2 regions of the Caballeronia sp. GACF4 genome follow, and region 1 is predicted to be linked to the other one. Evidence: riboswitches for the same ligand, from Rfam matches in the RefSeq annotation. Region 1 holds a riboswitch; the other holds the start of a gene.
The links. Region 1 has a riboswitch for thiamine pyrophosphate ahead of NCR40_RS12105 (FAD-dependent oxidoreductase). Riboswitches for the same ligand answer to the same signal wherever they lie in the genome.
Positions count from the first base shown of each region.

Region 1 (15,597 bases):
AGCCGAAGAATTCGCCCTCTTCAACCGTGAGGCTCACGCCTTTGAGCGCCTGAAGCTGCTTGTAGCGCTTTCTGACGTTTCGGATTTCTATGGCTGACATTGACAGTGCGCGTGCCTCGTGTGGCCGCGCCTCGATTGTGCGGATAACGCTTGACGGACCCGGGCTCGATCGAAAAATTGCCGGGTGCGGGCCCGAAAAAGCATTTGATTATAGGGCAAACCGGATGGAGCCGACTTCGGAGCGATCCTGATCGCGGCAACGCAAGCCTGGTTGCCGCACCTGATATGGCGTCAGGACAGGATCAATGTCGGAAGGAGAGCAGCGTGTCGACGCCGTAAGCTTGCGCGAGACTGGCAAGCTTGGAAGGAACATTCACGACGCCAAGCGCCGTGCCGCGCTCGGTGGCGGCGCGCTGCCATGCAAGCAGTACGGCGAGCGCGGATGAATCGAAATGCGTGAGCGGCGCGCAGTCGACTTCGGTTGCACCCGCCGCGATACGCGACAAACCCGCGTCGAGCGCAGCCTTCGCGCTTTCGTGGGTCAGCGTGGCGGCCGTTTGGAAGCGGCCGCCCGCGACTTGCGCATTTGCCTGCGTGCTCACGATGCCTTGCCGTTCGCGAGTTGCTGATTACGCTGCGTGAGGAATTGCAGCAAGCCAGCCACGCCATTCTGCGAAATCTGCTCGTTGAACTGTTGCTGATACGCCTGGATCAGCCATGCGCCGAGCACGTTGATGTCATACACGCGCCAGCCTTGCGGCGTTTTGTACAGGCGGTAGTCGAGTTCGATCGGCGAGCCGTTGTTCATCACGACCGAGCGGACCACGACATCCGTGTCCTCCGGCGACGCGCGGAATGGCTTGTACTGTACCGTCTGATTACGAACCTGAGCGAGCGCGCCCGAATACGTGCGAATGAGCAGCATCTTGAATTGCTCGACGATCTGCTTTTGTTGCTCGGGCGTTGCCGTGTTCCAGTTGCGCCCCATCACGAGACGCGTGGTACGCGTGAAGTCCGTGTACGGCAGGATCTTCTGATTGACGAGTTCAGTGATGCGCTGGATGTCGCCCGACTGAATCTTGCTGTCGGACTTGATGTCGTCGAGCACTTGTTGCGTGACGGTCTTGATCATCACGTCGGGCGCGCTCGAGTCGACGGATTGCGCCGACGCCGCGCCGCAGAACGCGATCAGCATGGCGAAGATAGGAAGCAAAAAGATTTTTTTCATCGCAGATCCTGCAAAAAAAGGGGCTTGAGTTTGAGCGCGCCGGCTAGAACGAGTTCAGACCGCGCGCCTGTCAAACTGTAAAAAATGCTGCCAAGTATTTTACCGGCCGTTAGCGCCAGTCCGCTCAACGCAAGCGGAACGAAGGGAATCCAGGCGCGCGCGGCGGAACGTACTGATGTCCCGGAACCGTGTTGTTGCCCGTGTCGCTCGCTGCGCGCGGCGCGCCAGCGGCTCCAGAAGCAGGCGTCGCGCCCGATGCCGCTTCGGACGGAACCGCCGTCGCCGAAGCGCCCGCCGGAGTCGCGGCTTCCGCGCCTTCCGCATCGTAGTTTGGAAGCGGCGCTTCGCTGTAATCGGGCGAGGTGCCTTCGCCACCGGTAATCAGATATTGCCGCCGCTGCAGGTAAGCGTTACGAACGAAAGAGTATTTGTCGAGCGCGGCATCCGAAAGAATGTCGGATGCATCCAGCAGGTTTGCGCGCGTGTTCACGAGATTTACGCCGTACAAGGCCCAGCTCACGGAATCCGGCTGCACGTAACTCAGCGGATTACCGAAATAATCGACCGCGAGGCCGCCGGTATCGCGCACGGTGCTTGGTCCAAGGAGCGGCAGCACGACGTACGGGCCAGGCGGCACGCCGTAGTGGCCGAGCGTGAGACCGAAGTCGCCCGAATGCTTCGGCAGCTTGGCGATGGTCGCCACGTCGAACAGACCGCCCACGCCGAACACCGTGTTGATCGCGACGCGCATGATGTCAGACACGCCATCCGCGATTCTCAGTTGCAGAAGATTGTTCGCCGCGATGTAGACATCGCCGATATTCGAGAAGAAGTTCGTGACGCTGTTGCGCACGGGTTCCGGGACGGCCCAGACGTAAGCCTGCGCCACCGGCTTGAACGCGTATTGATCGACCTTGTCGTTGATCGTGAACATCGTCCGGTTGTAGCTCTCGAAGGGATCGCCCTTGGTCGGAGTGGTCACTGTCGCGCACCCGCCGAACATGCCCACCGTTGCCGCTAGAACGATTGCGCGCCGCATCCCTGTCGAGTGCATGTTGTTTCTCCTTATTGAGCCGTACCCGAGGCCGCGCTCGCGCCCATCGCGCTTGCCGCACCCGGAAATGCCGGTGCGGGAGCTGCCGTTGCCGCCGGCGCCGCCGAGGATTTCGACGCGCCGGAATCCGCTGCCTTGTTATAGAGGAACTGTCCGATCAGATTTTCCAGCACCACGGCGGACTGCGTCATCGTGATGGTGTCGCCATTCTTGAGCATCTGATCGTCGCCGCCCGGCTCCAGGCCGATGTACTGCTCGCCGAGCAGACCGGAAGTCAGAATCTTGGCGGACGAATCTTTCGGAAATTGATATTGCTTGTCGATGTCGATGGCGACCACCGCCTGATACGTATTTCCATCGAAGCTGATCGAGCCGACGCGCCCGACCGTCACGCCCGCGCTCTTGACCGGCGCGCGCGCCTTAAGGCCGCCGATGTTGTCGAACTTGAGCTTCACCGCGTAGGTCTGCTGGAACGACAGCGAACTCATGTTGCCCGCCTTCAGCGCAAGGAACAGCAGCGCCACGAAACCGAGCACCACGAAGAGGCCGACCCAAAAGTCGAGAGCAGTCTTTTTCATCGTCTTCCCAAAGAGAATCTTGTCGCAGAGCGCGTGTGAGGTCTGTGCCCTTCACAACGCCCACGCCCTCGCGGGCGTTTTGCATTTTGGTTCATTAGCTGGACATCAGCTGAACATCAACGCGGTCAGCAGGAAATCGAGGCCGAGCACCGCGAGCGACGCATACACGACCGTTTTCGTGGTCGCGCGCGACACGCCTTCCGGCGTAGGCCGTGCTTCGTAGCCCTGGAACAACGCGATGAACGTCACCGCGAAGCCGAACACAATGCTCTTGATGACGCCATTGCCGACATCGCGCCACACGTCCACGCCGCCTTGCATCTGCGACCAGAACGCGCCGGAATCCACGCCGATCAGCAACACGCCGACCACATACCCGCCGATGATGCCGACCGCGCTGAAAATGGCCGCCAGCACGGGCATGGCGATGATGCCCGCCCACATGCGCGGCGCGACCACCACTTTCATGGGATCGACGGCCATCATTTCCATTGCCGTGAGTTGTTCGCCCGCCTTCATCAAACCGATCTCGGCGGTCAGCGACGTACCCGCGCGGCCGGCGAACAACAGCGCCGTGACGACCGGCCCGAGCTCGCGCACGAGCGAAAGCGCGACGAGCAGTCCAAGCGCCTGCTCCGAACCATAGCGGTTCAGTGTGTAATAACCCTGCAGCCCGAGTACGAAGCCGACGAACAGGCCCGACACCGCGATGATGACAAGCGAATAATTGCCGACGAAGTGAATTTGCTTCGTGACGAGACGCGGCCGCCGCAAAAGCGGGAAGAATTCGAGTACGAGGCGCAACAGCATGCGCATTGCATAACCGGCGGTTCCGAAACCGTCGAGCACCCAGCGTCCGAGTGCGCTGATCATGCTTTCCCTCCGATGCCGAAATCCGCCGCGAGCGGCTGGCTCGCGTAATGAAACTTGAAGGGACCGTCCGGCGTGCCGTCGATGAACTGACGCACGGTCGGGTCTTCCGACGCGCGTAATTGCTCCGGCGTGCCTTCCGCGTGAATGCCGCCGTTCGCGACGAAGTACACGTAGTCCGCAATGGCGAACGACTCGGGCACATCGTGCGAAACGAGAATGGACGTGGCGCCGAGAGCGTCGTTGAGCGTGCGGATGAGTTGCGCGGTTATGCCGAGCGAGATGGGATCGAGACCGGCGAACGGCTCGTCGTACATCATCAGTTCGGGATCGAGCGCGATGGCGCGGGCAAGCGCGACGCGGCGCGCCATGCCGCCGGAAATCTCCGACGGCGCGAGATCGCGCGCGCCACGCAGGCCGACCGCGTTGAGCTTCATCAGGACGAGATCGCGGATGAGCTCCTCCGGCAGATCCGTGTGTTCCCGCAGCGGAAACGCGACGTTCTCGAACACGGTCTGGTCGGTGAACAGCGCGCCGAACTGAAACAGCATGCCCATCCGGCGGCGCAGCGCGTAAAGACCGTCGCGCGATTGCGTGCCGACGTCCTTGCCCGCGAACAGCACCTGACCGCGGCTGGCTTTCACCAGCCCGCCGATCAACCGTAAGGTTGTCGTCTTGCCGCAGCCGGAGCCACCCATGACCGCAACCACCTGACCACGCGTGAAACGCATGTTCAGGTTCGAGAGAACGGGCCGATTACCGTAACCGAAATCGACGTCGCGAAGCTCTAGCAGGGGCTCGGGGAAAGCTGGCACGAGGTAAGAAATTCCTTGGACGCAAGAGGCCGAATTATAGGGCCTGCGCGCAATCGGTGCTTTACCTACGCTCTACCCGATATGATTTTCAGAACATTTACCCTTGATTTGCAAAGCTTTGTTGTAGCGACTCGACGGCGGCTTCGGTGTCCGCCGCTTCTGTCACGGCACGCACGACAGCAGCGCTTCCTACGCTGGTCGCCAGCACCTCGGGCAATACCTTGCCGTCGATACCGCCGATCGCGACGAGCGGCACACGTCCTTTCAGAAGCTTTACGTAGCGTGTAAGCCGCGCCAGGCCTTGCGGTTTGGTGGGCATGACTTTCGTCGTGGTGGGAAACACCGCGCCGAGCGCGAGATAGCTCGGCCGGAAGTGCAGCGCGCGAAGCATCTCGTAATAGCCGTGCGTCGAAAGTCCGAGGCGCAACCCGGCTTGCGCGATTGCCTGCAGATCGGCGGTTTCGACATCTTCCTGACCGAGATGCACGCCGTAAGCGCGTGCGGCGATCGCTTCGCGCCAATGATCGTTGATGAAAAGCTGCGCCTGATGCCGCTGCCCCGCCACGACCGAACGCTCGATTTCGCCGTGAAGGTCCGCTGCGTCGGTGGTCTTGCGGCGCAACTGCGCCGTGCGCACTCCGAGGTCCAGCACGCGTTCGACCCAATTCGCGCTCGGCAAGACGGGGTAAAGACCGAGCTTGTCCGGGCAAGCGGGAAAAGCAGGTTCCGGCGCGGGTGGAAGATCGCCGACGCGCGGGAACGTGTCGAAGTCGCTTGGCCACGCGTCTTCTTTCTGTTCGTCGCCGGCGCGCCATGCCATTGCCAGGACGAGCGCATCGTGCGGTTCGAAATTGCAGTCGAGGAACGCCGCCAGCGCAGCCAGCCAGTCGTCGGAACGCTCGCCTTCGAGAACGTGGCGCGCGCCTGCATGCAGCAATATCACGCGATGTTCGTACGCTTCCAGCACCGTCGCATTGCCCGCGGCGTATGGCTCGTTGACGACGAGCAGATCCTGCGCACTTGGCGTATCCGGCACGGTCAGGCAGATGCGCCAGCGCGTTGGCGGCGCGGGCCACTCGCCGAGCCGCGCGCGGATACGTTCGGCGACTTCGGTCAACTCATCCGCCGGCGGCCAGAAAACTTCGTGTCCGAGCAAGCTCATGCAGCACCTCCGTCCTGATGCCAGAACGGCATGCCAACGACCGGCGTGCTGGCCTGCGCGCTGTCGCGCTCGGCCATCGGACCGGCGAGAAACGCCGTGCGTCCGGCTTCGACACCCAGCGCGAACGCGCGCGCCATCTGCGACGGAAAGGTCGCCTGCGACACGGCGGTGTTCAAGAGCACGCCGTCGAAACCCCACTCCATCACCTGGCACGCATGCGAGGGCACGCCGAGGCCTGCATCGACGATCAGCGGCACGTCTGGCAGCCGCTCGCGCAACGTGCGCAGACCGTAGGGATTGGTCACGCCCTTGCCGGTGCCGATGGGCGCGCCCCAGGGCATCAACGCCTCGCAGCCGGCGTCGAGCAGACGGCGGCCGATCACGAGATCCTCGGTGCAATAAGGCAGCACCTTGAAGCCGTCGCGCACGAGCTTGCCCGCCGCTTCGACGAGGCCGATCGGGTCGGGCTGCAACGTGTAGTCGTCGCCGATCAGTTCCAGCTTGATCCACGGCGTGTCGAAAACCTCGCGCGCCATGTAGGCGGTGGTCAGCACTTCATCGACGCTATGGCAGCCCGCCGTGTTTGGCAGCAGCGCGACGCCGTGACGCTTGAGGACATCGAAAAAACCGGCCTCGCCAGTCTCGGACTGACGGCGCAGCGCGACGGTCACCATGCCGGGCCGCGCGGCATCGATGGAATCCGAAAGCGATTGCAGCGACGGATAACGCGATGTGCCGAGCAGCACACGGCTCGGGAACGTCTGGCCGTAGAGCGTAAGACTATGGGCGGCGGTGTGTGAGGTCATGATTCGATCCTTCGGATTCGATAGATTCAGCCGCCCGCGACGGGCGACACGACGTCGAGCTTGTCGCCGGCTCGAAGCGTCTTCGTGCCGTGCTCGCCGCGCGCGACGAACTGTCCGTTGAGCGCGACCGCGAACGGCGGTTTGGCGCCGAATACGGCGAGCGCGTCGGTGACGGTGGCGGCATCGGTCAGACTGAATTCGCGCTGATTGATGTGGATGTTCATGGCTTTGACTTTCGATGACTAGAGCGCGGCCGCGATGGCCGGTTCGCTATGCAGAAGTTCGGACCAGCGCGCGCCGCCGCGATAATCCGCGAACGATGCGGCGTCCGCGACGGTTCCGCCCGCGATGGCTTGGGCGAGTGCGCAGGCGGCATCGGCGACTTCCGGCGCGATCATGAAGCCGTGCCGATACAGGCCGTTCACGCGCACGGTCCGCGCCCCGTCCCAGACGATGGCCGGCCGATGATCCGGCAGCGTCGGCCGGCACTGAGAATTGAGTTCGAGGATGCGCGCCTCGCCGAAACCCGGATGCACCGCGAACGCCGCACTCATCAGTTCCAGCGCCGAGCGCACGCTCACGGGTGACATGTCCTCGCCTTCGACTTCGGTCGCGCCGATCACGTAAAGATCGTCCTCTTTCGGCGCGATATACAGCGGATAACGCGGATGCAGCAGCCGCACCGGCCGCGACAACCCGATGCCCGGCGCATGCACGCGCGCCACTTCCCCGCGAATACCACGCAACGCGGGCCACGCCGTTTTGCCGCCCAGCCCACGGCAATCGATGATCCAGCGCGCGTCGGGCATGGCATCGACCGGAGAATTCCAGTGCGTGCGCACGCCGCGCGCCCCAAGTCCGGCCGCGAGCGCTCGAAGCGCCTGACGATTGTCGAGTTGACCTTCGTGCGGCAGCAGCCAGCCTTGCGCGAAACGCGTGCCGAGCGCGGGTTCTGCTTGCGCGACTTCCGCACCCGAGAGCTTGACGAAGCCGCCATCGAGCAAGCTTGCAGGCGCGTTGGCGCGCAACCTGCGTTCGAATAGCGGCGCTTCCGCGCGATCCGCGCCGTGCCAGACGACGAGCGTGCCGTTGCGCTGAAAGTAAACCGGCTCGGGCAAATCGGCGATGAGACCCGGCCAGCGTTCCAGCGACGCCGCGCCGAGTTCGACGACGAGCGGCTCCGCACTCGTCGCCTCGGCGAGCGGCGCGAGCATCGCGGCGGCCACCCACGCAGCCGACTGCGTGCCCGCCTCGTCGCCGCGCTCGTATAGCGCGACGCCGTGGCCCGCGCCCGCGAGTTGCCACGCCACGAGCCGCCCGACGAGTCCTCCGCCGATGACGGCGAAGTCTGGCCGGCGCGCGGCGGGCTGATCGATCGTGTTCACTTTTCCGATGTCTCCTGTCGATCGAAACGAGGCTGTGCGCCGCTCCGGTCTTATCCACGACTGATAACGCCGTGCAGCAAACGCACGAACGCGAAGACAAAACTTGCAGAGGAGAGACCGGCCCGGCAGCGGCAACGCAAACAACGCGCGCCAGGCGGAAATGAATGATGATGGAAGAACCTGGAGGAAAGGCGCGACGGCCGCGCGTTCTCCGGAAACTTCCCTCGCCGGTATTACCCGGATCGGGTGCAAAGGGTCTCTCTCAGCCTCGCCGCGCCAGCACACCGATAATTCGATGACATCGCGCGCGAAGCACCCCTGTTTCGTCGAAGATCATTAGACCATGAAAGCCAAAGCCGCTGCAAACCGGGATTCCCCGCCTTTGGTCGCCTCGGTCGGCACTCTGGCACAATGCCGCGAGCATGGTTCTCCGCATGGTTGTGCGAATGAGCACGGAATTAAGCGGCAGTTAAGGGAACCTCTGAACAATCTGCGGGACAGGAAAGAGGCTGCGCGTGCGAGTATCGCGGCGCGGTGCGTCCATTCGTAACTCGGACCGGCATATCATCAGGAAGGTCATGGCCAATTCTCAACCGGAAAACACGCAGCAACAAGCCGACACGGTCTCTGCGTGGAGCCTCATAAAGCCCTACTGGGTCTCGGAGGAGCGCGGCTTCGCGTGGGGTCTGCTCGTTGCCATCATCGCGATCAACATGACGGTCGTATGGATCAACGTGCGGCTCAACAGCTGGAGCGCGGCGTTCTACAACGCGCTGCAGAACAAGAACGTCCACGACTTTCCGCACCTGCTGCTGGTCTTCACCGGCCTCGCCTTCGCGTACATTCTGCTCGCGGTTTATGGGCGGTATCTGCGGCAGATGCTCGGCTTCCGCTGGCGCCAGTGGCTGACCAACAAGTATCTCGAACAGTGGTTCGGCGACCGCGCTTTTTACCGCATAGAACGCGACCGTCTTGCCGATAACCCCGACCAGCGGATCAGCGACGACCTGCAATCCTTCGCGACCACCACGCTGTCTCTGTCGCTCGATCTGCTTTCCACGCTCGTCACGCTCGTCACGTTCATCACCATTTTGTGGACGCTCGCGGGCGCGCTGACCATCACGGCATTCGGCACGCCGCTCGTCATTCCCGGCTACATGGTCTGGGCGGCGGCGCTTTACGCGATCATCGGCTCGGTCATCATCCAGAAGGTCGGGCATCCGCTGGTGTCGATCAACTACCAGCAACAGAAGGTCGAGGCCGATTTCCGCTTCGGGCTGATTCGCGTGCGCGAGAATGCCGAGCAGATCGCGTTTTACGATGGCATCGCCACCGAGACGGCCAACGCGAAGACCATTTTCCAGCGCATTCGCGACAACTGGTGGATGATCATGAAGTACACGAAGCGCATGACCTTCGTGCTCAGTTTCTACGGACAGATCGCCATCATCTTCCCGATCATGGTTGCCGCGCCGCGCTACTTCGCGGGCGCGTTCTCGTTCGGCGTCTTGATGCAGATTTCATCGGCGTTCGGCACGGTCAGCGATTCGTTCTCCTGGTTCATCAACAGTTACTCGACCTTGGTCGAATGGCGCGCCACGGTGAATCGTCTGCGCGAATTCAAGCGTGTGATGCGCTCGACGCATATCCGCGAGGAAACGTCGCCGGCAACGGCGCATGGCGGTATCAACCTGCATTACACGAGCACGAAAGCGCTGACGACCAAGGGGCTTGCGCTCGCGTTGCCGAATGGCACGCCGCTTTCGCGCGTGGGCGATGTGACGATAGAACCGGGATCGCGCTGGCTGATAGTCGGGCCGTCGGGCGCGGGCAAGAGCACGCTGATGCGGGCTCTGGCGGGCCTTTGGCCGTTTGGCGACGGTAGTATCGACGCACCCGTCGACGCGAAGATGCTGTTTATCCCGCAAGTGAGCTATCTGCCGATCGGCACGCTGCGCGCGGCGTTGAGCTATCCGTCGCCGGGTGGCACCTTCACCGACGAGGAATCGCGCGAGGCGCTGCGTCTGTGCAATCTGGCCGAGTATGGCGACCGCCTGGAAGAAAATGCGCACTGGGCGCGCAGCTTGTCGCCGGGCGAGCAACAGCGTCTTGCCGCCGCGCGCGTGCTGCTGCACGAGCCCGACTTCCTGTTCCTCGACGAAGCCACCAGCGCCCTCGATGCGGATAACGAACTGCATATCTACAACACGCTCGTCGAACGTTTGCCGAAGGCGGCGATTTTGAGCGTTGCGCACCGGGAGTCGGTGGCGCTGTTCCATGATTATCGGATCGAGATAGAGAGGACGATGGCGGAGGCTTGATTCCGTCTCTTGCTGAAGGAAGAACCGCATCCGCGAGCAATTGTGGGTGCGGTTTTTCTTATTTGTGGCGGTGAGTAACTTGCCCTGCGCGCGACGTCATAGACTTCGAAGCGTTACGGCACACAGTCACAAACAATCGATGGACTTCCTTCTACTGACAGACGACGATCTCGAATCGATGCGCCACGCGCCAAAATCCATCGTCAACAAGGGGGCGCGGTGGGTAACGAAAGGCGGTCACCGCGAAAAGAATTACGTGCTCCACGATGCACGCGATATGACACAGGTTTATCGGCTCTTTCTTCGCGTCTCGCTGACCAGAGCCAGTGCGTTTTCAGTCGGTCTCGCGCGTGTGTGGTCACCTGATGCAACCCTTGTGCTCGTGCGTTACAACGGTCCTTATCACGGGCACAGAAATGTTATCGAGCGCGTCAAGGTTCCCTTAGGCTGTCACAAGCATGTCGCCACCGAACGATACATCCGTGCCGGCCACGATCCGGACGGCTATGCTGAATCGGTCTACGACTACAATTCGGTTGAGGGAGCATTTGATTGTCTCTGCAGGGATTGCAGCGTCGACTTGCTTGACTACAACCCGTTTCAATCCGAGCTCGAGTTCTGACATGCTGCGCGACGCACCTGATACGGTTAAACGACTGCTCTGCGAGTCATGGTGTTCCGAGCTGGACGTGGCACAAGACGGTGATGCGCTTCGCTTGTCCATGCCGCTGCTGGAACCGGATGGCGACTACGTGACGGTCTGGCTTCGTCAAACGATGGGCGGCTGGCTCATCGAAGATGCGGGCACGACGTTGATGCGCATTTCCTACGACTCCGACGCTACTCTTCTCACGCGCGGTCCACGCCGTGTGCTGCTGGACAAGATGCTGGCGGAATACGGCGCGCGCCTTGGAGAAGATGGGCAGATCGTGTCCGAGTCAGACGAAACTTCACTCGGCATGTCTTTGCTTCGCTATGGTCAAGCCTTGGTGCGCGTCAACGACCTAAAGACATGGAGCAAGTCACGTGTCGCATCGACTTTTTCCGACGACCTGAAGCGTCATCTGATAGAGATTGTCGGAGTAGACAACGTGCTCGAGAACTATCTGGCGCCGCAAGTTCCCGACGCCGCTGACTACCCAATCGACTTCTCGCTCAGAGGCGGCCGCGCACCTCTTTTCGTATTCGGTGTCGCCACGCGGGAACGAGCGCGGCTGGCAACTATCGTCCTTCAGCATATCGATCAGCACATCGAGTCGTTCGATTCGATCGTGGTTTTTCAGGATGCCAGCGCGTTACCGAGCGGTGATTTACGTCGTTTAATGAACGCCGCCAACGACATGGTGGACTCGCTCGACGCGAAAGGCGCACTCGAAAAGAAAATCCGCCATCGCCTGAGAACGGCATAACCCCGCCAACAAAAAAGGGCGAACCCCAAAGGCCCGCCCTTTTCTCCCATCAACCCCGCTCTCTTATCGCGGCAATTCGCTACTGCCCATCAAATACGCATCCACCGACCGCGCGCACTGACGCCCTTCGCGAATCGCCCACACCACGAGCGACTGACCGCGCCGCATATCGCCTGCGGTGAACACCTTGTCCACCGACGTGTAATACGCTTTGTCACCTTCGGTCGAGGCGCGCACGTTACCGCGCGCGTCCTTGTCGACGCCAAACGCATCCAGCACCGGCGAAGCTGGCTGCGTGAAGCCCATGGCGAGCAGCACGAGGTCGGCCTTCAGCTCGAACTCGCTGTTCGGCACTTCCTGCATCTTGCCGTTCTTCCACTCGACGCGCACCGCGATCAGCTTCTCGACCTTGCCGTTCTTGCCTTCGAAACGCTTCGTCGCAACCGACCAGTCACGCTCGCAACCCTCTTCATGCGACGACGACGTACGCAGCTTGATCGGCCAGTAGGGCCACACGAGCGGCTTGTTCTCTTCCTCGGGCGGCTGCGCGAGCAGTTCGAACTGCACCACGCCCTTCGCGCCATGCCGGTTCGAGGTGCCGACGCAATCCGAACCCGTGTCGCCACCGCCGATCACGACGACATGCTTGCCCTTCGCGACCAGTTGCTCCGCGAGCTTGTCGCCTGCGTTGACCTTGTTCTGCTGCGGCAGGAATTCCATCGCGTAATAGATGCCTTCCAGCTCGCGCCCCGGCACCGGCAGATCGCGCGGCGTTTCCGAACCGCCCGCCACCACGACCGCATCGAACTGTTCTTTCAGTTCGTCCGGCGTGATGGTTTCCTTGGCCGTATTGCCGATGTGCCCCGGCAGCGCGTCCTTGCCGATGAACACGTTGGTGCGGAACGACACGCCTTCCGCTTCCATCTGGCGCATGCGGCGGTCGATCAGCCACTTCTCCAGCTTGAAGTCGGGAATGCCATAACGCAGCAAACCACCAATGCGATCGTTCTTTTCGAACACGACCACGTCGTGACCGGCGCGTCCCAGTTGCTGCGCGACCGCGAGCCCGGCGGGACCGGAGCCGACCACCGCAACCTTCTTGCCGGTCTTGTGTTTGGGCGGCTGCGGCGCGACCCAGCCTTCGGTCCACGCCTTGTCGATGATCGCGTGCTCGATCGACTTGATTCCCACCGGATCGTCATTGATGCCGAGCGTGCAAGCCGACTCGCACGGCGCCGGACAAATGCGTCCCGTGAACTCGGGGAAGTTGTTGGTCGAATGCAGCACTTCGATCGCGCTCTTCCAGTCCTGACGGAACACGAGATCGTTGAAGTCCGGAATGATGTTGTTCACCGGACAACCGTTGTTGCAGAACGGAATGCCGCAGTCCATGCAGCGCGCGCCCTGAACCTTGGCGTCTTCATCGGTCAGCGCGGCGACGAATTCCTTGTAATGCTTGACGCGGGTCAGCGGTGCTTCGTACGCCTCGTGGCGGCGTTCGAACTCGAGAAAACCGGTTGCCTTGCCCATGTGGTTCTCTTCTTTCTCTGTATTTAGTGAGGAACTCGCTCTCCGGCGTACCGGAGAGCTCTTCTATAGTGAGACCGCTCAGGCCGCGAGTGCGTCCTTTGCCTTCTTCGCGCCGATCTCGCCGAGCGCGCGCTTGTAGTCGGTCGGGAACACCTTCACGAACTGACGGCGCGACGCATCCCAGTTTTCGAGCAGCGCCTTGGCACGCGGCGATCCGGTGAACTGGAAGTGACGCTCGATCAAACCCTTGAGCAGCGCTTCGTCGGTCTTGCCGGCATGCCACAGCGCGCGATCCACCGTGCGCTCCTGTTCGGCCTGTTGCAGCACCGGATCGAGGGCCACCATGGTCTTGTTGCACTTGGCGCCGAATGTGCCGTCCGGATCGAACACGAACGCGACGCCGCCCGACATGCCCGCCGCGAAGTTACGGCCCGTCTCGCCGAGCACGACCACCGTGCCGCCCGTCATGTATTCGCAGCCGTGATCGCCCGTGCCTTCGACGACTGCCGTCGCGCCCGAGTTACGCACGCAGAAGCGCTCGCCCGCGACGCCACGGAAGTACGACTCGCCTTCGATAGCGCCGTACATCACCGTGTTGCCGCAGATGATGTTCTCCTCGGACTTGCCACGGAAGTCGTTGGTCGGGCGAATGATGATGCGCCCGCCCGACATGCCCTTGCCGACATAGTCGTTACCGTCGCCGACGAGGTCGAGCGTCACGCCCTTGGCGAGGAACGCGCCGAAGCTCTGACCCGCCGTGCCCTTCAACTGGATATGGATGGAGTCGTCGGGCAAACCGTCGTGGCCGTACTTCTTCGCAATCAACCCGGACAGCATGGCGCCGACCGTGCGGTTCACGTTGCGCACCGGCTGGATGAACGAAACGTGCTCGCCCTTCTCGATCGCCGCCTTCGACTTCTCGATCAACACGTGATCGAGCGCCTTGTCCAGACCGTGGTCCTGCACATCGACGTGCTTGCGCGCGACTTCCGCGCCCACCGGCACTTGATAGAACACGCGCGAAAAGTCGAGACCCTTCGCCTTCCAGTGTTCGACGCCCTTCTTCGTGTCGAGCAGTTCGGCGTGGCCGATCAGATCCTCGAACTTGCGGATACCCAGTTGCGCCATGATCTCGCGCACTTCTTCCGCAATGAAGAAGAAGAAGTTGACGACGTGTTCCGGCTGGCCAGTGAACTTTGCGCGCAGCACCGGATCTTGCGTCGCGACGCCGACCGGGCACGTGTTCAGATGGCACTTGCGCATCATGATGCAGCCTTCGACGACGAGCGGCGCCGTCGCGAAGCCGAATTCATCCGCGCCGAGCAGCGCGCCGATCACGACATCGCGGCCGGTTTTCATCTGGCCGTCGGCCTGCACGCGAATACGGCCGCGCAGACGGTTCAGCACCAACGTCTGCTGCGTTTCGGCAAGACCGAGTTCCCACGGCGTGCCCGCGTGCTTGAGCGACGACAAGGGCGATGCACCCGTGCCGCCATCATGACCCGCGATCACGACGTGATCCGCCTTTGCCTTCGCCACACCCGCAGCGATGGTGCCGACGCCCACTTCGGACACCAGTTTCACCGAAATGCTCGCCGCGGAATTCACGTTCTTGAGATCGTGAATGAGCTGCGCCAAGTCTTCGATCGAATAGATATCGTGGTGCGGCGGCGGTGAAATGAGACCGACGCCCGGCACCGAGTAACGCAGCTTGCCGATATAGTCGGAAACCTTGTGGCCCGGCAGTTGACCGCCTTCGCCCGGCTTCGCGCCTTGCGCCATCTTGATCTGAATCTGATCCGCCGACGACAGATATTCCGCCGTCACGCCGAAGCGGCCCGATGCAACCTGCTTGATCTTCGAGCGCAGCGAATCGCCGTCTTTCAACGCGACGTCGGTGACGATTTCATCGCCGATCAGGGACTTGAGCGTGTCGCCGGTCTTGATCGGAATGCCGCGCAGTTCGTTCCGGTAGCGCTTCTCGTCCTCGCCGCCTTCGCCCGTGTTCGACTTGCCGCCGATACGGTTCATGGCAACCGCGAGCGTGGCGTGCGCTTCCGTGCTGATGGAGCCGAGCGACATGGCGCCGGTCGCAAAACGCTTCACGATGTCCTTCGCCGGCTCCACTTCGTCTAGCGGAATGGCCTTCGACGGGTCGAGCTTGAACTCGAACAGACCACGGAACGTCATGTGACGCTTCGTCTGGTCGTTGATCAGATGCGCGTATTCCTTATACGTCTGATACGAGTTGCTGCGCGCCGAGTGTTGCAGCTTGGCGATGGCATCCGGCGTCCACATATGCTCTTCGCCGCGCACGCGATAAGCGTATTCGCCGCCCGCATCGAGCATGTTCGCGAGAACCGGGTTGTCGCCGAAGGCATCGCGATGCAGGCGAATGGCTTCTTCCGCCACGTCGAAGATGCCGATGCCGCCAACCTT
Region 1 is NZ_JALQDW010000012.1:20,281-35,877, forward strand. Features, by position in the region: gene NCR40_RS12055 (ABC transporter ATP-binding protein) at 1-100, opposite strand, end outside; gene NCR40_RS12060 (STAS domain-containing protein) at 303-602, opposite strand; gene NCR40_RS12065 (MlaC/ttg2D family ABC transporter substrate-binding protein) at 599-1,228, opposite strand; gene NCR40_RS12070 (MlaA family lipoprotein) at 1,353-2,282, opposite strand; gene mlaD (outer membrane lipid asymmetry maintenance protein MlaD) at 2,294-2,860, opposite strand; gene mlaE (lipid asymmetry maintenance ABC transporter permease subunit MlaE) at 2,966-3,733, opposite strand; gene NCR40_RS12085 (ABC transporter ATP-binding protein) at 3,730-4,545, opposite strand; gene thiE (thiamine phosphate synthase) at 4,643-5,707, opposite strand; gene NCR40_RS12095 (thiazole synthase) at 5,704-6,513, opposite strand; gene thiS (sulfur carrier protein ThiS) at 6,540-6,737, opposite strand; gene NCR40_RS12105 (FAD-dependent oxidoreductase) at 6,756-7,898, opposite strand; TPP riboswitch at 8,101-8,228, opposite strand; gene NCR40_RS12110 (ABC transporter ATP-binding protein/permease) at 8,477-10,219, shown strand; gene NCR40_RS12115 (hypothetical protein) at 10,359-10,841, shown strand; gene NCR40_RS12120 (DUF1828 domain-containing protein) at 10,843-11,628, shown strand; gene NCR40_RS12125 (glutamate synthase subunit beta) at 11,692-13,158, opposite strand; gene NCR40_RS12130 (glutamate synthase-related protein) at 13,237-15,597, opposite strand, start outside.

Region 2 (15,597 bases), on a different contig from region 1:
GCCATGTCGTCGGCGTGCTCTTCTTCCACCGCCAGGATGTCTTCGAAGATACGGCGCGTGGTGACATCCTTGTCGCCGAGATAGCGAATGATCTCCCGATACGTATCGATAGCAATCCGCTCGGCGATCAGATTCTCGCGGATCATGTCGATCAGGTCCGAGCCTTCCTTGTACTCGGAATGCGAGCGCGACTTCAGGCTGTCGGGTGCAAAGTTCGGCGCGCCGCCCAGTTGGACGATGCGCTCCGCGAGCGTATCGGCGTGTTCCTGTTCCTCGTTGGCGTGTTCGAGAAATTCGGCTGCGACGGCTTCCGAATGGATGCCCTTGGCCATGAAATAGTGACGCTTGTAGCGCAGCGTGCAGACGATTTCCGTCGCGAGCGAGTCGTTCAGTAGCTTGAGCACGACTTCGCGGTCCGCGCCGTAGCTCGGCGTGACCGGGCCCTCGTCCATGTGCGTGCGCGCATCGGCGCGGATCTTTTCCACGTCGAGGACAAATGCGTCCCGCGATTGAGTCGGCGCGGCTTGTACAGCAGACGATTTGGACATTTGGTTCGCTCCTTGAAATTTGATGAAAGACGTTCGCTGGAGCAGGCCTACGCGTGCCGCTTCGTTCATAGGGCCCTGCTATCCAATCAAAAGCTCCGATGCACGCGCCATGCCTGCTCCCACCAATGCCTCGCAAAAGGCGCGGGCCGCGCGAGCGGCCCGGTGCAGCAAGGCTTTCAGGCGTACGTCAGGTTCGGAACACGCCCAGCAGCAACGTGACGACGAACACCACCAGGAAAATGTAGAAAAGGATCTTGGCGATTTCCGCGGCGCCCGCGGCAATGCCGGTAAAGCCGAACACGGCCGCGATTATCGCGATGACGAAGAAAACGGCAGCGTAATGAAGCATGGAATCCCCCTGACTTGCTTTTGATGGTCTGATTCAGGTTCGGGCGCGAGTGAGTTGGTCGCTAATCGACTATTTTCTTGGTGACGACGAAGCCGAGCACCAGGAACACGACGCACAAAATCAGGAACAGCACGAACAAGAATTTGGCGATGGTCGCAGCGCCCGCCGCCACACCCGTGAACCCGAGAAGACCGGCGATCACGGCCACGATCGCGAAAAACAATGCCCACTTCAGCATGATCGTTCCCCGTTGGAATGATTGAAAAATGATGACGAACCCATGCTAGCCGGGCCTTCGGGCGCGCGCATCCGGGCTGGCTCCTTTTTTGCTGTGGGAATCCACCGACATCCGCTTTCAAACGGCTTTGCCGGCGTGGCTCACGACGCCCGCCGGAACCGCAGAAACACACCATGAGCCACGTTCTAAAAGACGCCGCGCCGGCAGCATCTGAAACTCCAAAGGGACTTGCCCGGCGCGCAACGCGTATCAACGAATGGATGCATCGCTATAGCTGGGCGGTCGCGATGACGGTGGCTATCGTCATTACCGTCGGCGGGCTCGTGATTCTGGAATCGGGGCGCATGCGCATCGCGGCCGAGTATGAAACCGCGCTCGATGCAAAAAGCGCCACCGCGCAGTTATCGTCGCTGGCGGCCGATATCGCCACGCTCAGCGCCGAGGAACGCGGTTTCGCGCTCGCCGCCGACGACACCTACAAGAGCCACTTCGCGCAAACGGCCGGGCGCGTGCGCCGCGCGTTGACATCGCTCGATAGCTATTACCGCCGCATCGGCGATGACGCCGCGCTTGCGAGCTTCGCGCAGATTCGCGGGGCCGCCGACGAGAACATCGCGCAAGGCGAGGCGCATCTCGCCGATCTGTCGAAGACGCCCGCGGATGCGGAAATGCGCGCACGCGTCGTAGCGACGCCGTCGCCCGATAGCAGCGCCACGCTCGATGCCGCGCTCGCCCTCTTGCGGCTGAACGAAGAGCAACGCGCGCAGCACGCGCTCGATGCAAGCCGCGCCGATCAGCGCATTTCCACGCTGTGCGTCGGCGCGTTGTGCGCGCTCAACATCGTCCTGTTCCTGCTGCTGTTCCGCAATCTCGGTATCCAGTTGGACAAGCAGGACCGCGTGCAGAAGAAGCTCATTACGCAGCAGGAGGAACTCGACCGGCTCGTGTTCGAACGCACGCGTCAGCTCGAAGCGCTCGCGTGGCATTTGCAATCCGTGAGCGAAAACGAAAAAACCGAACTTGCGCGCGAACTGCACGACGAACTCGGCTCCATTCTTACCGCGAGCAAGATGGATGTCGCGTGGGTGCGCGGCAAGCTCAGGACGAGCGAACCCGCCATGTCCGACAAGCTCGCGCGCGCCATCGGCAATCTGGACCAGGGAATTGCGCTCAAGCGGCGAATTATCGAAGACATGCGGCCGACCGTGCTTGCCAACTTCGGTCTCGTGACCGCGCTGCGCTCGCTCGCCGATGAAGCCGCGCAACGCAACGGCTGGAGCGTCGAATTCGATCTTCCCGGCGACGATGTAAAGCTCGGCGAGGCTATCGAGATCGCGCTCTTTCGGGTGGCGCAGGAGACGCTCACGAACGCGGCGAAATACGCGCGCGCGAACCGCATCGAAATCGCGCTCGCGCTCGATGGTGACGACGTTGCGCTCGCTATCGCGGATGACGGCATCGGCATACGTCCGCAGGATTTGAAGCGCACGCAGACGCACGGCCTGGTCGGCATGCGTCAGCGCGTGTCGGCGCGCGGCGGGCGCTTCGAGATCGAACGCGTGGCGCCGCATGGCACGCGCATCAGCGTGTCGATGCCACGCGAGCGCAGCGCGGGCACGTTCATCGATGCAAGCGCGCCGGCGGCCGTTCCGCTTGCCTGATTACGTAGGACGATACTTACGCCAATAGCAGAGACGGCCGACACCAAAAACCCGTGTGCGCCTACAGCGGCGACTACGCCGCTTTTTTATGATTGATCACAACGGAAGCCTCGAAGGGCTACCCGAATTTCTAATTCAAGGGGAACACACATGACTCGAATCATCGCTTTGCTGCTGATCGCCGGCACCGCCGCGCTCGCGGGCTGCAATACCATGTCGGGCGCGGGCCAGGATATCTCGAAGGGCGGTCAGGCTATTTCGAATTCGGCCGAAGAGCATAAGTAAATTGGCCGCGGCGCGGTGAGCCAGGCGCTCATCGCGTTGATGTTTCGTGCTGATTTTCTGTCGTCCCGTCATGTTTTTTGGCGGGATTTTTTTCGTTTGTCTTTAGTACGTGAGAGCGTGGATGCGTGGCGCCTGAGGCTTGCTTGCCTCGCGTGATCGGCGACGTTCGCACGTAGATAGGCGGCCGGATGTCTGCGAGGGTCATAAACCCGCTCCTCTTCGAATGAAAAAACCCCACGCGTGCGGCAGCGTGGGGCTCGTCAACAACTGCGCCCTGTTACCCGGGCGCTTCAACTTACAGCGTGTCCGGCAACTCGATTGCAGGCGTCGTGGTATTGCCGCCCTGCGCAACGAGCACGCGAATCTTGTTCGGGATCACTTGCGACAACGCGTTGCCTGAAGGCAGCGTCGTCACGAGCCAATCGGCGTTGTTGCTCAGATTGAACGATGCCGACGCATACACCGGCGTCTTCGAACCCGGCAGCGTCGCGACCAGCTGATACGTCCCGCCGTTGACGTAGAGCGAGTCTTGCGTCGTTGCCGGCACGGCGTTCTTGAAGCCGACGCCCGCCATCGTCGGATTGACGGTCGCGATGTTCGTCCCCGGTGCGACCAGATACAGATCGAGAGTCTGCGCATTCGCCGACGCATTGAAGCCGCGCACCCGCGCGCTGTTCGAGAGCAGGCCCTTGTCGAACGGATCGTCGATCACGGCGATGGACGGCAGGAAACCCGCGTCAGGCAGCGCGATCACCGTGTACTCGTGACCCTTGGCGGCATTCGAGATGCTCGTGTCGGTCGCGAGTTGCGTCGTCGTGTTGACGGCGGCGTAGGAGAAGTTCTGCTGGCCCGTATCGATGTTTGCGAAGTTCGTCACTGTCTGGTAGCCGAGATTCGCTTGCAGCACCTTGCCGTTGTCGTAGAAGTCGACGTTGGGGGCACTCGGGATCGCGTGGATGAAGTGGACTTCTGGATTCGTGAGTCCGAGTTCCTTGCCTACGTCGTCGGAGCCGCCACAAGCGGACAGGAGCGAGGCGACAGCGGCAAGCGCGGTGACTGTGCGGATGAGCTTCATGTTTCCACCTTAGCTTTAATCATTGATTTTGTTGTCCGGTCCGCGCTGCGAGCACCACGCTTAAGTGATCATGCGTATTGCCCGGCGCGCCTCGGAAGACCCCTTTTTTCTTTTGCTTCTATTCCCTTGAACGACAGGCTTTCGTGTCATGCCGATGAAACTGTCGTTCGAGGGTGACGGCATTGAGCAATGCGCATGCCCTGCATCGGTGCGCAGAGGCGGCCGATATGACGGCGAGCCTTGCGCCGCAAGGCTTTGATATTCGTTAGAGGAATTGCTCGGGCCGAGCTGGAAGGCCGACTAAAGCAGCGCCGGATAGGAGCGAATGCAGCGCGCGGAGGAGGTTTTTACAAAAGGAAAGGCGGAAGGCGCGCTGCTCAAACCAACCCCCGCCGCCGATAATCAAACCAAAATGACAACGCAACGCTCATCAAAATCACGACCGTGGCAACAACCGTCCACTGCGTGATGATTTCCCCAAGCAACAAAGCGCCCAATAAAACCGCGACGACCGGATTCACGTAAAGACAACTCGTCGCGACAATCGTGCTCGTGTTCCGAATGAGAAAGTTATAAGCGACATACGCGGCCATCGAACCAATCACGACGAGATACAAGAATGAAAACCCCGCGCCCATGCTCACTTGGCCAAGGCGCTCGCCTGACACAAACGCGATGACAGTCGCGATAAGCCCGCCAAGCCCGATCTGCAACGCAGTCGACATCAGCAGATCGGAAGGCTGCGAGAGACGGCTTGCCAAATGCGCCCCGCCCGCCCAAAAAATTGCCGCGCACAAGATGGCAAGCGTGCCGACGGTCGAGCTCGGCGAGGGATCGCCATGATTGAGCAACACGATACCCATGAGACCCAGCGCCACCGCAAACCATTCGCCCTTCGCCACACTGCGCCCGGCAAGCGCGGTGAAGATCGTCGCGAAGAGCGGCACGGTAGCCACCATCACGGCAGCCGTGCCGGTTCCCACCGTGCGCATGCCGTAAGCCATCATCCCGCTCGACAAACCTTCGAGCAAAGTCCCGACGATCGCTGCATTACGTACTTCACGCGCCGTCGGCCACACCGCCTTGCGATGCACGGCGATCACGAAGAGACCGACGCCAGCGCACAGGTTACGCAGGCCGCCGAGCATGAGCGGCGGAAACGATTCGAGCGCCAGGTGAATGCCGAGATACGTCGATCCCCACACGATATAAACGACGGCCAACGCGAGCGCGACGCGTCCCTTGAGGCTGCGAGGAGCGCGAAACGGAAAGCGGTCGGGAAAACCGAGCGGCAGACGCGGAGGTACGGCAGACATGCATTACTCCGCGAAGCGCGCCCGGATCGGGGCAAGAGACTTGCAATGGGGACTGCCGCCAATCGACCGAACGTGGCATGAGCTTGAAGAACGCGCGCGCCAGGTGACGAACGAGGCGGGACTGACGATGGACGGCATGACGGAGCGAAAGAAGTGCGGAAGCGACAGGCGGGGCGACTGCTGACGACATCCGGGTAAGTACCGAAAATCGCGCGCTCGCCATTATGCAGTAAGCGCCTGCGCTTCAGCGCAAACTTCGCGAACGGTTGCCAAGATGCCACGCCACGATGTATGGTGACGCCTGCTAACGCGGGGGTCCTGCGTTGCACATCGCGATTCGTCCGGCTGCGTCGACTGAATGGCCCGTGCAATGTGGGTGAGAAATACCCTTTGAACCTGATCTGGATAATGCCAGCGCAGGGAAGCGTTCGGGCCTCGGCGCACGGTATCTCTCTCACGCGCCACGTCTTCTCGGGCCCGCACCTTTCCATCTCGTTCCTCCCTGTCTAGCTCCTGAATCAGCCGAGCTCGCCGGCGTTCGTTTGTTCGTCGTTCATTCGATCGCCCGCGTGCTCGCTGTCAATTACCGTCCCTGCGACTGAAAAGGAGAAACAGCACATGAATGCGAATCCCAAGTTCCTGTCCGAAAACGCCGTCGTCGATGCAGCCGCCATCGCGCCGCTGCCCAACTCGCGCAAGGTCTACGTGACGGGTTCGACGCCCGACATCCGCGTGCCGATGCGCGAGATCACGCAGTCCGACACGCCCGACAGTTTCGGCGGCGAAAAGAATCCGCCGGTGTACGTGTACGACACGTCCGGCCCCTACTCCGATCCGGACGCGAAGATCGACATCCGCTCCGGTTTGCCCGCGTTGCGCGCCGGCTGGATCGAAGCGCGCGGCGACACCGAGGAACTCGCGGGTCTTTCGAGCGAATTCGGCCGCGAGCGCGCCGCCGATCCGAAAACGGCCGAGCTGCGCTTCCCGGATCTGCATCGTCATCCGCGACGCGCGACGCCCGGCAAGAACGTGTCGCAGATGCATTACGCGCGGCAGGGCATCGTCACGCCGGAGATGGAATACATCGCCATTCGCGAGAATCAGCGCCGCGCCGAATACCTCGAAAGCCTCAAGACGAGCGGTCCGAACGGCGAAAAGCTCGCCGCGATGATGGGCCGTCAGCATCCCGGCCAGTCGTTCGGCGCGGTGCCGTTCGACAAGGACGCCCTGAAGGCCATCACGCCCGAGTTCGTACGCGATGAAGTGGCGCGCGGCCGCGCGATCATCCCCGCGAACATCAATCACCCGGAAAGCGAGCCGATGATCATCGGGCGCAACTTCCTCGTGAAGATCAACGCGAACATCGGCAATTCGGCGGTGAGTTCGTCGATCGGCGAGGAAGTCGACAAGATGACCTGGGCGATCCGCTGGGGCGGCGACACGGTGATGGACTTGTCCACGGGCAAGCATATTCACGAGACGCGCGAGTGGATCATCCGCAATTCGCCGGTGCCGATCGGCACGGTGCCGATCTATCAGGCGCTCGAAAAGGTCAACGGCAAGGCGGAAGACCTGACCTGGGAAATCTTTCGCGACACGCTCGTCGAGCAAGCCGAGCAAGGCGTCGATTACTTCACCATTCACGCGGGCGTGCGCCTGCAATACGTGCCGCTGACGGCCAACCGCATGACGGGTATCGTCTCGCGCGGCGGCTCGATCATGGCGAAATGGTGTCTCGCGCATCATCGGGAAAGCTTCATCTACGAGCACTTCGAAGACATCTGCGAGATCATGAAGCAGTACGACGTCTCGTTCTCGCTCGGCGACGGCCTACGTCCCGGCTCCATCTACGACGCGAACGACGAAGCCCAGCTCGGTGAACTGAAGACGCTCGGCGAACTCACGCAGATCGCGTGGAAGCACGACGTGCAAGTGATGATCGAAGGCCCCGGCCATGTGCCGATGCAGCTCATCAAGGAGAACATGGACCTGCAGCTGGAATGGTGCGACGAGGCGCCCTTCTACACGCTCGGGCCGCTCACCACCGACATCGCGCCGGGATACGATCACATCACCTCGGGCATCGGCGCGGCGATGATCGGCTGGTTTGGCACCGCCATGCTTTGCTACGTCACGCCGAAGGAGCATCTCGGACTTCCGAACAAGGACGACGTCAAGACCGGCATCATCACGTACAAGCTCGCGGCGCACGCGGCCGATCTGGCGAAGGGTCATCCGGGCGCGCAGGTGCGCGACAACGCGCTATCCAAGGCACGCTTCGAGTTTCGCTGGGAAGACCAGTTCAATCTCGGCCTCGATCCCGACAAGGCGCGCGAGTTTCACGACGAAACCTTGCCGAAGGATTCCGCCAAGGTCGCGCATTTCTGCTCGATGTGCGGCCCGCACTTCTGCTCGATGAAGATCACGCAGGACGTGCGCGACTTCGCGGCCAAGCAAGGCGTCTCCGAAAGCGATGCGCTCGCCAAGGGCATGCAGACCAAGGCCATCGAGTTCGTGAAGAAGGGCGCGGAGATTTATCAGCCGACCTGAAGCAAACGCTGACTGTACGCAACGGCCTGTGCTTCCTTGCAGGCCGTTTTTGCATGGCGCGCGCGTGCACCGTTTCGGGCATCTTTCCTGCTGATAAACGAACGAACCGGCGAAAAAAACGTTGCGGCGTCCGTCGATGAAAGCCAGATCGTGATCGAACGGCAGGACGCGTGGGCAAAGCCGCGGCCGTTTCATTGATCAATCGTTCTGGAGAGTCGACATGAAAATCATCAAACAAATCGGCGCCGCAGCAGTGGTCGTTTCCCTTCTCGCCGGACTCACGGCCTGCGACAACATGACGACGCGTCAACGCGATACGGCCGTTGGCGCTGGTGTTGGCGCCGCGGGTGGGGCCGTGATCGGCGGAAGCGCGTTATCGACGTTGGGGGGCGCGGCAGTAGGCGGGGTTATCGGCAATCAAGTCGGGAAGTAAGCGGGCGATCCACAGTCATCTCATGCGGCAAGCAGCGATGCTTGCCGCCGCTTCGATCGAGGGCTGTTTCAGGATTGATACACGCCGAGGCTTGTTAGCGGACGCGTGACGCGCACGCCGCAACGATCGAGTAAGCTCCTTCTTAACGGACCCTTCCTCGCAATCGCATAGGTAGAGTCCGGCAAGTCGCAAGCAAGGAGCAGCATCATGATTTCCCCGCGCATCATCTTTGGTTACAGGGCAGCGGCCGTTTCGCTTGCTGCCGGATTGCTTCTCGGCGGATGCTACCTGCCGTATCCCGACTACCCCGCTTATTACTATCCGCCGGTTCCCGCTGCCTATACGCAACGTGAGTTCGCGTTACCGGCGCAAGGTGCTTCGGGCGTCAGTGCCGCGAACGCGCCGTCGCAAGCTCAGTACGCAGTGGCCGCGCCGACAGTCGACTACTCGACGATCTATACGAGCACGCCGTATGCGCCGGCCTATCCCTATCCTTACGCGTACGCACCTTATCCCGCTTACGCCGCTTATCCCGCATATGCTGCTTACCCCGGTTATTACGGCTACGGTTATCCGTCGGTGTCGATCGGCTTCGGCTACTGGGGCGGCGGCGGATGTTGCTGGGGACGCGGCTATGGCGGCGGCGGATGGCATGGCGGCGGTGGTGGATGGCACGGCGGTGGCGGCGGATGGCACGGCGGCGGTGGCAGTTGGCAAGGCGGCGGTGGACATGGCGGTGGCGGCCACGGCCATTGAATAAATGAAACCCCACGCTCGAATGCGGCGTCGACGTCGCACTCTGCGCCGCTATTACCGACAAAAGTAACAACTCTGAAACATTTTCCGGCAATGCAGACGCAATTCGCTTGCCTTGCCACTCTGTACGATCGATCACTTTCCTTATCCGACAAGGCCCTGGCGGATTACGCCGGTGCTTTGGCACGATTATCGCTAAATCGTATCCCTACTTATCGGACCGCGCGGGTGTGAGCCCAAGCGTTACCTATCGTTCTCGGGGATTGGACATGATGGCCTTCGCTTTTTTCCTGCTGTGGATGGTCGCATCCCTTGGGCTGCTCGCGCTCTGGGTGTTTCGCCAAGTGCCGGCATCGCGTCTTGATTCCAGCGCGGCACAACGAACAACGGCTACTCCGGCGACCGTCGAGAGCTGATCGCCGCATCCCGCGAAACGCGTGACCAAGCGTCCGAACGGAGCAGATGCGTCACGTCCCTTTCCGCTTCCATCCGGCATCCTTACGCCAATATTCAAGCCTTGACGGGGGCCATCCTCGCCCTATTCTTAGTGAGCGCGTTATGCGGTTGCTTAAAGTCTTCGATACCACTCGAACCAGCAGCGAAGACCGCGGCATCCATCCAAGAATAGAGACACAGGAGACCCGATGTTCCATCAGATCCTCACGCCTATCGCGGGTTCGCTCGCGCTCTCCTTCATCGTTGCCGCGTTGCCTATCATCGTCGTACTCGTCATGCTCGGCTGGGCGCGCCGTCCCGCGTGGCAGGCTTCGCTTGCGGGACTGATCGTCGCGTTGATCATCGCGATGGTAGGCTGGCACTTCCCGGTTGGACTCGCGCTCGACTCCATCGCGGCCGGCGCCGTGTTCGCGCTCTGGCCGGTGATGTGGATCGTGTTCTCCGCGATCCTGCTCTACAACGTCGCGCAACGCTCGGGACGCTTCGAAGCGTTTCGCGTGTGGATGATCGACAACCTGCCGAACGACCGGCGCATCGTGCTCGTGGTCATCGGCTTTTCGTTCGGCGCATTGCTCGAAGGCATCTCGGGCTTCGGCACGCCGATCGCCATCACGAGTTCGCTCTTGATCCTGCTCGGCTTTCCGACGCTCGAAGCGCTCACGTTCACGCTGATCTTCAACACGGCGCCAGTCGCGTTCGGCGCGCTCGGCGTACCGATCACCGTGCTCGGCGCGGTCACGCACTTGCCCACCGATGCGCTCGCCAAGATGGTCGGCCGCCAGTTGCCGTTCTTCGCGTTCTTCCTGCCGTTCTATGTTATCGGTATCTACGCGGGCTTTCGCAACATGCTGCGCGTGTGGCCCGTGCTGCTCGTCTCGGGCGGCGCGTTCGCGTTGACGCAGTATGTCACGTCGAACTACATCAGCTATTCGCTCACCGATGTCCTCTCCTCGCTCGTCTCGCTGATCCTCACCATAGCGTTCCTGCGCGTCTGGAAGCCCGCGCCCGACGAACGCTTCGCGGTGAACGTCGATCGCCTTGCCAACGCGCGCGGCAACGTCTCGGCCGCTCAGGGATGGATGCCGTGGATCGTCGTCTCGGTCGTGGTGATCGTCTGGACGGTAGCCAAGATCTTCCTCATCGGCGACGTGAAGGTCCCGTGGCCGGGGCTCGACAAGGCGGTCTACATCACGCTCTACAATCAGCCCTACGGCGCGATCTGGGACTTCCAGCCGCTCGCCACCGGCACGGCGATTCTCGTGGCGGCCATCATCACCGCGCTCCTGGTAAAGCTGCCGGCAAGCGAGTTCGGCCACGCTATCGTCGATACCTGGGTGCAAACGCGCATTGCCATCTTCACGGTGGCGACCATCGTCGGGCTCGCGTATCTCATGAACTACTCGGGCATGAACTACACGCTCGGACTCGGGGTGGCCTCGGTCGGGCCGTTCTTCCCGCTCGTGTCGGCCTTTCTCGGCTGGGTGGCGGTGTTTCTCTCAGGCAGCGATACCTCTGGCAACGCGCTCTTCGGCAACCTTCAGGTGGTCGCCGCTCATCAACTCAATCTCAATCCTGTGCTGATGGCCGCGACCAATTCGTCCGGCGGCGTGATGGGCAAGATGATCTCGCCGCAAAACATTTCGACGGGCGTCGCCACGACCGAACTCAAGGGCAAGGAAGGACTCGTCTTCGCGCGCACCTTCAAGCATTCGATTCTGCTCACCATCATTCTCGGCATTCTCGTGTGGCTGCAGCAGAACGTGTTGACGTGGATGATTCCGCCACATTGATTGTTCCTTGCGGTCTCATCGGCGCGATGACCAGCGGCGCGCGGCGCGGTGCTAACATGCGCGGACTTTTCCTTGGAACACTGAAGTCCGCATCGTCATGTCACCCGTCAATTTGTTGCAACTCGTCTGTCTCGCCGCGCTCTGGGGCGCGTCGTTTCTCTTTATCCGCGTGGGCGTCGCCGAGTTCGGCGTCGCGCCGCTCATGGCCTTGCGCGTCGGCATCGGCGCCGTGTTTCTCGTCGCCATGCTGCTCGGCCGCCGCCAGTTTTCGAGCAGTCTCGCGATCATGCGCAAGCGTGCGCTACCGCTACTCATCGTCGGCATTCTCAATTCGGCCGCGCCGTTCTGCCTCTTCGCTTATGCGGAGCTGACGCTTTCGGCTGGCGCCACATCCGTCATCAATGCGACGACGCCGCTGTGGGGCGCGCTCGTCGCCTATCTCTGGCTGAAGGACCGGCTCACGACCTTGCGCACTATCGGTACGGCGATCGGTTTCGCGGGGGTGCTGCTGCTCGTGTGGAATCAGATAGAGGGCTCGGCGGGATCGGGCGCGGCGGGCGTGTTGGCGGCGGCCGCGGCGCTCGCGGCATCGGCGCTATATGGTGTTGCGGGCAACTTCGCGAAAAAGTATCTGATGGACGTCGATGCCATGACCAACGCCGCGGGCAGCATGATCGGCGCGACGCTCGTGCTCGCGCCTATCGCCTTCGTCACGTGGCCCGCCGCGCCGGTCTCCGCGCCTGCATGGGCGGCGGTGCTCGCGCTGGGCGTGGGTTGCACGGGTATCGCGTACTTCATCTACTACCATCTGGTCGCGGTCGTCGGTCCCGCGCGCGCGATGACCGTCACTTTCGTCATTCCGCTCTTCGGCATTCTGTGGGGCGCGTTGTTTCTGCATGAGCGGGTGTCGCTCGTCATGCTCGAAGGCTGTGCCGTCGTCCTTGCGGGCACCGCGCTCGCCACCGGCGCGATCAAGCGCCTGCCGTTTTCAGGACGCCGCAAGCTCGTAGGCTGAACTAGACTGCAAACAGCGCAGCCGCTGCCGCAGTGCGAGATTCATCGAATTGTTCGGATGCGCGTTGCATTTCGTGCAACGCGCCGGCATGCGCATCCATGCGTTTCCTGGAGCAGACCATGCACGACTTTTTCGCGAAGGCCAGGCACGAATTGATGAAGATGCTGCCGCCCACCTTGTTCTTCTTCGTCGTGCTGCACGTGGTGATGGTCGTGCACGCGCTCATGGTGAAAGGCGCCGGCCTGTCGATTCCCGCGTCGGCATCCGTGCTCGTCGCCTCGCTCATTCTCGGCAAGGCGGTTCTACTCGCCGACATGCTGCCGTTCATCAATCGCTATCCCGAGCGCCCGCTCATCTGGAATGCGGGATGGAAAACCGTCATTTACACGCTCGTCGCGCTGGTGCTCCATTACCTGGAGCGCTTGTTCGAGTTCTGGAAAGAGACGCATAGTCTTGCGGCCGCGCACCAGGACTTGCTGGACCATCTGAACTGGCCGCAATTCTGGGCCGTGCAGATTCTGCTCGTCACGCTCGTCTTCAACTATTGCGTCTTCGCGGAACTCGCGCGCGTGCTCGGACGCGGCAGGCTTAAGACGATCATGCTCGGGCCGCTCGATGTATCTACCGCGGAGCAGCACGGCTGACGCGCCGCTTCAACTCTCGCTCGAATCCCGCTTGAACTCCCGCTTCAGTCGCCGTGCACCGGCCCGCGCCCGGCCTTGATCGCCCCGCGCCTGACCTTGCCTTCGACGCGCCGCACTTGCGAACCGCGCGTTGGCTTGGTCGCGATGCGCTTGCGGCGCACGATGCTCACGCTGCGAATCAGCTCGTCGAGCCGCGCGAGCGCCGCCGCGCGATTCATGTCCTGCGTCCGATATTCCTGCGCCTTGATGACGACCACGCCATCGCGCGTCACGCGGCTATCCGACAGCGCGAGCAGCCGCGCCTTGATGTGCTCCGGCAACGACGATGCGCGGATGTCGAAGCGCAGATGAATGGCGCTCGATACCTTATTGACGTTCTGCCCGCCCGCACCCTGCGCGCGCACGGCCGTCAGCTCGATCTCGTGCGGCGGCACGGCGATGCTGTCGCTCATCGGTGGGCTCCCTTGAAGATGTGTTCGGCGCTTTTCACGTGAGCATAACAAAGGCCGCGAGGCGCCGAAAAGCTGGCCATTCGGACGAGTTCCGAACGTAGCGCAAGTGAGTTATAAGTGCATGACAAGTGCGATAGACTCAACCCGCCTGACCGCCTGGGTCCGGAGCGTGCTTCGCCCGTGGTCATAACGAGCGTCAAACCAGGAAGTCGATGCGCTATTCGTTCGAAATCAGGAAGTTCATTTACAGCCAGTATTTCTTCGGCGGCTTGCGGATCGCTCTGGGCGTGTCCCTGCCCGCCGTGCTCATGCTCATTGTGTTTCACAATCGCGAGCTGGGCTTCACCATCGCGACGGGCGCGCTTGGCGCGTGTGTCGTCGACATGCCGGGTCCGCTCAAATACAAGCACAACGAGATGCTCGCGTGCACGGTGATCGGCTTCTTCTCGGCGCTCGCCACGGGCATTGCGACGGCGCATCCGTTGACGCTATGGCTCACGGTCGTGCCGCTCACCTTCGTGCTCTCGCTGATCGTCGTCTATGGCAACCGCTGGCCGCAGATCAGCTTCGCCACGCTCTTCATGATGGTCGTCACGCTCGAAGAGCACTTCACGCCGATGCAGGCGCTCGTCAACGCGTCGTGGATCTTGCTGGGCGGCCTCTGGTACACGTACTGGGCCACGCTCGTGAGCCGGCTGCTCGTGTATCGCATCGAACAGCAGGCGCTGGCGCAGAGCATCTTCAGTTGCGCGGAGTATTTGCAGGCGCGCGCCGAGTTTTACGACAACGACGCCGATCTCGACGAATGCTACCGAAAGCTCATCGAAAAGCAGATTGCGGCGGTGGAGCAACAGGAAGCCGCGCGCGACATCGTGCTGCGCAATCTGCCGAAAGTAAAAAGCCGCAAGCTCGACGCGCGGCGCGCGCGGCTTTTCAATCTGTTCATCAACGTGGTGGATTTGCACGAGTTCTTCGTCGGCGCGCATACGGACTATCCGCTCGTGCGCAAGACGTTCGCGGGCTCGGACGTGCTGATCTTTTATCGCGACCTGATGCGCAAGGCGAGCGCGGATCTCGAGGAAATCGGCTTGGCCGTATTGCAGAACAGTTCCGCGCCCAGGCAGATCAGCATGAAGGCGGAGCTGCGCGCTATCGAGTACGAACTCGAACTCATGCGCAAGCACGGCATGCCCGAGAAGAACGCCGAAGCCTACGCGGCCGCGGCGGCGGTGTTCCGCCGTTTGTGGAGCGCCACGCGCCTGATCGACAAGATGCGCCGCCGCACGCGCGATGACGCGAGCCTGATCGAAACCGAAGTGCAGATCGACCATGCGTTGTCGCGTTTCATATCGAGCCGGCGCGTGCCGTTCATGCAGATTTTCTCGAATCTCACGATGGCCTCGCCGAGCTTCCGGCACGCGCTTCGGGTCACGATCGCGGTGGGCATCGGCTTTTGGCTGGGACGGCTCTTGCCGCTCACGAACGCGTACTGGATCGTGATGACCACGGTCATCATTCTGAAGCCTGGCTATTCGCTCACGAAGCAGCGCAACACGCAGCGGATCATCGGCACGGCGATAGGCTGCGCGCTGACCATCGCGCTGATTCTGCTCGTGAAGGAGCCGCACATTCTGCTCATCGTGATGTTCGCGTCGATGGTGATGAGCTACAGCCTGCTGCTCTTCAACTATGCGGCGAGCGTGGTGTTCACGTCGTCGTATGTGCTCTTGATGTTTCATCTGCTCGCGCCGGGAAGCATGCGGCTGATCGGCGAACGGGCTATCGATACGGTGGTTGGTTGCGCGATTGCAATCGCGGCGAGCCATCTGTTCCCGTATTGGGAATATCGGCTGATGGGCAAGCTCGTGAAGGATCTGCTTGGCGCGACGCGCAATTATCTCGAGGCGAGTTGGTGGTGGAAGGCCAAGAGCGCGAGCGCGGGGCAAGCGGAGAGTAAAGCGCGTGGCGGTGCGGGTGCGGGTGCGGGTGCGGGTGCGGGTGCGGGTGCGGGTGCGGGTGCGGGTGCGGG
Region 2 is NZ_JALQDW010000004.1:136,598-152,194, reverse strand. Features, by position in the region: gene NCR40_RS04555 (ferritin-like domain-containing protein) at 1-548, opposite strand, end outside; gene NCR40_RS04550 (DUF1328 domain-containing protein) at 736-897, opposite strand; gene NCR40_RS04545 (DUF1328 domain-containing protein) at 959-1,135, opposite strand; gene NCR40_RS04540 (sensor histidine kinase) at 1,309-2,796, shown strand; gene NCR40_RS04535 (entericidin A/B family lipoprotein) at 2,947-3,081, shown strand; gene NCR40_RS04530 (DUF4397 domain-containing protein) at 3,377-4,156, opposite strand; gene NCR40_RS04525 (EamA family transporter) at 4,534-5,472, opposite strand; TPP riboswitch at 5,774-5,913, shown strand; gene thiC (phosphomethylpyrimidine synthase ThiC) at 6,091-8,022, shown strand; gene NCR40_RS04515 (YMGG-like glycine zipper-containing protein) at 8,243-8,455, shown strand; gene NCR40_RS04510 (hypothetical protein) at 8,663-9,211, shown strand; gene NCR40_RS04505 (L-lactate permease) at 9,856-11,457, shown strand; gene NCR40_RS04500 (DMT family transporter) at 11,555-12,472, shown strand; gene NCR40_RS04495 (hypothetical protein) at 12,592-13,116, shown strand; gene arfB (alternative ribosome rescue aminoacyl-tRNA hydrolase ArfB) at 13,161-13,568, opposite strand; gene NCR40_RS04485 (FUSC family protein) at 13,781-15,597, shown strand, end outside.
Region 2: another riboswitch for thiamine pyrophosphate. It lies ahead of thiC (phosphomethylpyrimidine synthase ThiC); the one in region 1 lies ahead of NCR40_RS12105 (FAD-dependent oxidoreductase).